3 regions of the Staphylococcus sp. NRL 16/872 genome follow, and region 1 is predicted to be linked to each of the others. Evidence: riboswitches for the same ligand, from Rfam matches in the RefSeq annotation. Region 1 holds a riboswitch; each other region holds the start of a gene.
What was found. A riboswitch is a leader RNA that binds a small molecule or an ion and turns the genes downstream of it on or off. The one in region 1 is predicted to bind S-adenosylmethionine.
Positions count from the first base shown of each region.

Region 2: it holds a riboswitch for S-adenosylmethionine, as region 1 does, so the genes downstream of both, MT340_RS01755 (MetQ/NlpA family ABC transporter substrate-binding protein) here and MT340_RS09885 (methionine ABC transporter ATP-binding protein) in region 1, are expected to answer to the same signal.
Region 3: it holds a riboswitch for S-adenosylmethionine, as region 1 does, so the genes downstream of both, metX (homoserine O-acetyltransferase MetX) here and MT340_RS09885 (methionine ABC transporter ATP-binding protein) in region 1, are expected to answer to the same signal.

Region 1 covers NZ_CP119327.1:1,985,165-1,987,491, forward strand. Annotated here, with positions in the region: gene MT340_RS09880 (methionine ABC transporter permease) at 1-371, opposite strand, end outside; gene MT340_RS09885 (methionine ABC transporter ATP-binding protein) at 364-1,389, opposite strand; SAM riboswitch class I at 1,472-1,578, opposite strand; gene MT340_RS09890 (thioredoxin family protein) at 1,636-1,932, opposite strand; gene MT340_RS09895 (toprim domain-containing protein) at 1,925-2,311, opposite strand.
Region 2 covers NZ_CP119327.1:373,998-376,324, forward strand. Annotated here, with positions in the region: gene MT340_RS01745 (LPXTG cell wall anchor domain-containing protein) at 1-236, opposite strand, end outside; gene MT340_RS01750 (hypothetical protein) at 414-839, opposite strand; SAM riboswitch class I at 986-1,092, shown strand; gene MT340_RS01755 (MetQ/NlpA family ABC transporter substrate-binding protein) at 1,204-2,019, shown strand.
Region 3 covers NZ_CP119327.1:13,040-15,366, forward strand. Annotated here, with positions in the region: gene MT340_RS00045 (AzlC family ABC transporter permease) at 1-528, shown strand, start outside; gene MT340_RS00050 (AzlD domain-containing protein) at 525-854, shown strand; SAM riboswitch class I at 953-1,056, shown strand; gene metX (homoserine O-acetyltransferase MetX) at 1,130-2,098, shown strand; gene MT340_RS00060 (YybS family protein) at 2,197-2,327, shown strand, end outside.

The sequences.
Region 1 (2,327 bases):
ATTTCTACCAATCTTGCATAGAACGGTGCTGCACCAATAATTAAAGCTGGTAACGCACCCGTCGGACCACTTATTGTTCCTAAAAGGACACTTGTAAATGGAATTAATAACAAGATTAAAATGATAAATGGAATTGCTCGGAATAAGTTAACAACAAATGAAACTATACTATAAAAAATTCTTGCCCCAGCAGAATGACTTCTCGCTGATAGGAAGAGTAATACACCTAAGATTAAGCCAAGAATAAAAGCGAAAATTGTCGAAACGATAGTCATGTATAACGTTTCATAAATCGCTTGCCATACATCTGGCCACTGGACATTAGGCATTGTAATCATTTCATGAAGAATATCACCATATGATTTATTCATGCTTAATCACCTCCACATTGACATGTCGCTTATGCAAATCATTTTTAAATTCTTCAAAAGCCAAATGTGAAATATGTGGAATATGGATAACTAAAAATCCAATCGAACCATCACGCGTATTTTTAATATTTGCTTCAAGAATATTTATATCAATATCCATGTTTTTAGTTATGTAAGACACGATAGGTTCAGTAGCATTGTTACCATTAAAGTTAAGTCTCACAATGTAAGCATCGGAATCTAAAGGTTCTAGATGCTTAATTGATGCTTCAAAATCATCATCCAAATCATCTTTAACGAAGCGTTTTGTCACTTCGTGTTGAGGATTTTCAAAGACTTCACTAACTCTACCTTGTTCAATGACACGGCCATTCTCCATAACAGCTACCTCATCACAAATTCGTCTGATTACTTGCATTTCATGCGTGATGATAACAATTGTAAGATTTTGTCTTTTTTTGATTTTTAATAGTAAATCTAAAATTTCGTCGGTAGTTTGTGGGTCAAGCGCGCTTGTGGCTTCATCACATAACAACACGTCTGGATCATTGGCTAAGGCACGTGCGATACCTACCCTTTGCTTTTGACCTCCTGATAATTCTGAAGGGTAAGCATTTTCTCTACCTTTTAAACCCACAAGCTCAATAAGTGCTAATGCTTTTTCTCGAGTTTTCACTTTTGAATGACCAGCAATTTCAAGTGGAAACATAATATTTTTTAAAACAGTTCGTGACCACAATAGATTAAAATGTTGGAAAACCATACTCACTTTTTGACGTTTTCTTCTTAACTCTGCTTTTGAAAGTTTGTTAATATTGTCACCATCTATAATTATGTCACCTGATGTAGGTGCTTCTAGATTATTAAACATTCTAATTAACGTACTTTTACCAGCACCAGAGAATCCGATAACTCCAAAAATTGAGCCTGATTCTATTTTTAAGTCAACGTGATCCACTGCTAGAACATCTTTATTCTTTGTGTGATAGCGTTTTACTACTTGATTTAATTCAATCACGTTAAGTGCCTCCTTAAAACTTTATGTAATTAAAAAATGCTTTCTCACTTTATAAAAGTTGAGAAAGCATTTATATATCTTTCTCTCATCTTCTAAAGTGTTAAACTTTATGTGAATTGGCACCATTTCTATTATTTAGACGGTTGCCGGGCTTCATAGGGCACATCCCTCCACCTCTCTTGATAAGAGTTTTCGCACTATTTAATTAATTTATATCCTACCATCGTACTATATATTCGTCAATAATTATTTTAACTTTTCTAACAAATTAGGAACGGATTGAAATGCATAAATTCTATCCATTTCCTTATCCTTATTCATAATCATTAACACAGGCACAGACATAATTTTATTTTCTTCGCTAAATTCTGGATGATAATTTAAATCAATTTTTTTAATTGGCAACTTTAAGATTTCGTTTGCGATGTCTAACATTCGCTCAGAAACTTTACATGTGCCACACATGGGTGTATACCCAAATATAAGATGTTTATCCTCTTTGAAGTTTTCACTAATATCTTCTACTTTTATTGTACTACTCATTCATTAATACTAACCTTTCAGTCGTTAAATTAGGTATGAGACGTTTTTCTTTTCGAACAGTAAAACCGTATCTGCTCAAAACATTAGCTAGATAGTTTTTAGGACATCGTGCGACTTCACAATATGTTTTATCAACATAGATATGTTCACTTTCGCTTAAATATCGTTTAAACCACTTTCTAATCTTCTCACCCTCGTCATCTGAATCTGCAAGTACATACACTTGCTTATCATATAATGATTCAATCATATCATCTATTTTGTCGATACTCATTGTACCATGTGTACAGATAATATTGACAGGCTCAGCGATGACTTGTTGTACTCTCTTCTTATCAGATTTACCTTCAACAATAATAACTTTATTTAAAATTGCCATGCTCATCCACCTTCTA
Region 2 (2,327 bases), 930 kb from region 1:
TTCCCAGCATTTAATTTATTTTGACTGATGATTTCAAAGTAATCGCCCTTATCTACTGCTTTTTTGAAGTTTTGTAAATCAGGGTTGCCTCCACTGTTTGACATCGCCATTGTTGCAACTTGTTGAGCATTATCTTGCGTTACAAATTCTGTAGCAGATGCATGAGATGGATTTGTTACAGTTAATAAAACTGTACTTGTTAAAACAGTTGATACAATTAGAGAGACCTTCCTCACAATGAAAACCCCATTTCATTTATTATCAATTACAACTTTAGTGTAGCACTGAAATAACAGTTGAATAGGGATTTAAAGTAAACATTATTGAATTTTTAATCTAAGTTAAAGAAAGCATAGTTTGTAAATATAAGTTAATGATAGTAAAGATTTTTTTAAGATTTTCATGTCTAGGTTTTAAAATCTCTTTTTTGAAAAGTAAGAAATTGCAAAAGCCATTAACATTATAAAAATCAAGTGCGCCATCATCCATAAACCATATTCTCCCCAACTAAAATGGAAAAATGAGCGTTGAGCCATAACAATTAATAGGGGATATAATGCTGCAAAAACAATGAACAATAAGAAGTAACTGATTTTATAAAACGGTTTAGAAATATGATAAATCGCAAAGAAAATAATATAAATGATAAAACCAATAAATACGTGAATCAACAATTCGAGAATTAATGGTGTTTTACTAGGATCTACAAGAAAATCAATATTAATTAGCAATAATGTTAAATGAGTCGATTGTGCTAAGACATCCATAACTGTCATAGTCATTAGCAAAATAATACTGATGAATAAAGCACTAAGTAAGTGGTAGGCGTAGCGTAGCATAATGAGTCATCCTTCGAATTCGTTTTGAATATTATTCCCTCCATGAAAGAAACTACACATCTAAAGAAATTAGAATATTCTAAAAATTATATTGCTTCTATCTATGTCTAGTGCTAATATAATATCAATTCAATAAAACATGAAAACTCTTATCAAGAGTGGTGGAGGGATGTGCCCTATGAAACCCGGCAAACGTCATTCAATGACATAGTGCTAATTCACATAAAGTAGGACTTACTTTAAGAGATAAGAGAAAGTGTATCTGTACTTTCTCTTAGGCAATAGAAAGTATTTTTTTATGTCTTATAAGTATTTAAGAGTTGGAGCGTAATTGAAGCATTCTTAAAGAGAGGTGTCGGTATTCTTGAAAAAATGGTTGAGTGTTATCAGTATTTTAGTATTAATTATAGTTTTAGCAGGTTGTGGCAAAGATAAAGAGGATAATAAAAAAATTACTGTTGCAGCATCACCTGCACCACATGGAGACGTCTTAAAAAAAGCTAAAGATCAATTAAAGAAAAAAGGTTATGATTTAGAAGTAAAAGAAGTGAATGATTATAAAGTGCCGAATAAACTATTGGATAAAGGCGACGTAGATGCTAACTTCTTCCAACATGTCCCTTATTTGAAAGCTGAAAAGAAAAGTCATGGTTATAAAATTGAAGAGTTAGGCAAAGTGTTTACAACACCAATGGGAGTGTACAGTAAAAAATATAAACATTTAAAAGATATTCCAGAAGGTTCTACTATTTATGTATCTAATAATCCAGCAGAAGAAGGTCGATTTTTATCTTTCTTTGTTGATGAAGGATTAATTAAACTTAAAAAAGGCATCAAAATTGAAGATGCAAAATTTGAAGATATTGCTGAAAATAAAAAGAACTTGAAATTTAATCATCAACAAGGGGCAGAATTTTTACCTAAAACATATAAAAATGGGGAAGGTGCAGCTGTCATAATGAATTCAAACTATGCAATAGATAATGGTTTGAAACCTTCTAAAGATGCCATTGTAATAGAAGGTAAATCATCACCGTTTGCCAATATCATCGCCGTGCAAGAAGGTCATAAAAAGGACAAAAAGTTCCAAGAACTATTAAAAGTAATGCAATCTAAAGAAATTAAAGACTATATTAAAAAAGAATATGGTGATGATGTTATCCCATACGAAAGTAATTAGAAAGAAGTCGAAACAAAATACATGCCTCGTCTTCAATAAATATTTTGGCAGTAGCCAGTTGAATTGAAAATACGCTTATATTAAGCCCTTTTTTAATATTAATTATCTTTACCGGAGCAGGACGACGAAATTATTTTAATTTCTATCCTGCTTCTTTTTTATATTTACTAATGTTAAGTTTTTATTATTTTAAATATTCAGAATATATTTACAAATCTGACTATTATTAGTAAGATATTGATTACTATCATTAAATAAAGTTTATTGCGAAGGCCAAAACTTTTCAGAAATAAAAAATATAAGGGAAG
Region 3 (2,327 bases), 570 kb from region 1:
ATCATTTGCGCACTTGTCATCGCAGGTACGCCTACATCCGCAATTGTCCTAACGACATTAATTGTAAACTCGCGTTTCTTTCTCTTATCAATGACACTCGCACCTAATTATAAAGATTACGGCTTGTGGAATCGTATAGGCCTCTCTTCTATTCTTACTGACGAAACGTTTGGTGTAGCCATCACGCCTCACTTGAAAGGGGAGACAATTAACGATCGCTGGTTACACGGTCTTAATCTTACAGCGTATATCTTCTGGGCACTTGCAAGCATGGCAGGACATATATTCGGTAAATATATTTCTAATCCAGAAATGCTGGGGTTAGACTTCGCTATCACAGCTATGTTCATCTTTCTAGCAATGGCTCAATTTGAATCTATCACACGTTCAAAACTAAAAATATATCTTGTATTAATTGCATGCGTGATCGTTATGATGCTCATCTTAAGTTGGTTCATGCCATCTTACGTCGCTATTCTTTTCGCATCAATCTTCGCAGCAACATTAGGGGTGGTGATGGACCGATGACAACATCTTGGCATATGTTAATCCTAATCGTTTTATGTGGACTCGTAACCATTATCATTCGAATCATACCATTCTTAATGATTTCAAGAATTCATCTCTCAGAAACCGTCATTAAATGGTTATCATTCATCCCAATCACATTATTCACAGCGCTTATCCTAGACGGTATCATTGTGCAAGAACAAGGCGTTCAAGGTTACACACTTAACATCCCGTACATCCTCGTAACCATCCCAACCGTTATTATCGCACTCATCACACGTAGCCTAACCGTAACTATACTCATAGGCATCGCACTTATTGCCGGTATACGTTTCTTCTTTTAAAAGGCAGCACCAAACAGCTGACCATTGAAGTTATACCGACAATCAGATAAAATAAATTCAAACGAAAGTTAACGTGTAAATAAATAAAATAACATGAAACCTTATTATGAGAAGCAGAGGGACTTGGCCCGAAGAAGCTTCAGCAACCGGCAACTTCAAGTACGGTGCTAAAACCAACGAGACACTACTCGAATGATAAGTATTAAAGCGTAATCGCTTCTTACTTCTTAAACAAAGAGTAGGAAGCGATTTTTTTATTTAAAGGAGGTAATTGCATGACAAATTATACCGTAGATACATTGAACCTAGGACCCTTTACGACAGAATCAGGAGAAACCATTGAAAATTTACAGTTACGTTATGAACATGTGGGCTATTCAGGTCAGCCTTTGGTCGTCATTTGTCATGCGCTTACAGGTAATCATTTAACTTATGGCACGGACGAACATCCTGGATGGTGGCGTGAAATTATTGATGGTGGCTACATGCCTATATATGATTACCAATTTCTTACATTTAACGTTATCGGTAGCCCATTTGGTTCAAGTTCGCCGTTAACGGATCCACATTTTCCAAAGCATTTAACCTTAAGAGATATCGTTAAAGCCATTGAAAAGGGGATACAAGCACTCGGCTTCAATAGAATTAACATCTTAATTGGAGGCAGTCTAGGTGGCATGCAAGCGATGGAATTACTTTATAACAATCAATTCCAAATAGACAAAGCGGTCATCTTAGCTGCTACAGACAAAACCTCGTCATATAGTCGTGCATTTAATGAAATCGCACGTGAAGCGATTCAATTAGGAGGTAAAGAAGGATTAAATATTGCACGTCAACTAGGTTTCCTTACTTATCGCTCTTCTAAAAGCTATGATGAACGCTTTACACCAGATGAAGTCGTCAGCTATCAACGTTATCAAGGTGATAAATTTAAAGAAACCTACGATTTGTCATGTTATTTAACCATGTTAAATGTGTTAGATAGTCACAACTTAGATCGAGGTCGTGACGATGTTGATGAAGTGTTACAGTCTTTAGATACAAAAGTATTAACAATGGGCTTTACAGATGATTTACTCTATCCCGATGATCAAGTAAGAGCAGTAGGGGAGCGCTTTAAATATCATCGCCATTTCTTTGTCCCAGATAATGTAGGGCATGATGGCTTCCTATTAAACTTTAATGACTGGGCACCCAATCTCTATCATTTCTTAAAAGTCACAAATTTTAAACGTAAATAAGAAAGCACCACTTCTAATAAGAAGAGAATACGGCTAGTTTAATCCATTTGTTTTAATACACCATAGAGGTTAAAATAGAGGTTATAGTCAAAAAAAGTATAGGAGTGGCGAATGTGTTTTCAAAAGTACATCCTAAAGCAACGATACTAGGGACATTAGCACTTGTCATTGTTGCTTTAGTAACGTATGTATTACCACCTCTTGGTTTAGTATTATGCCTATTCGCTAC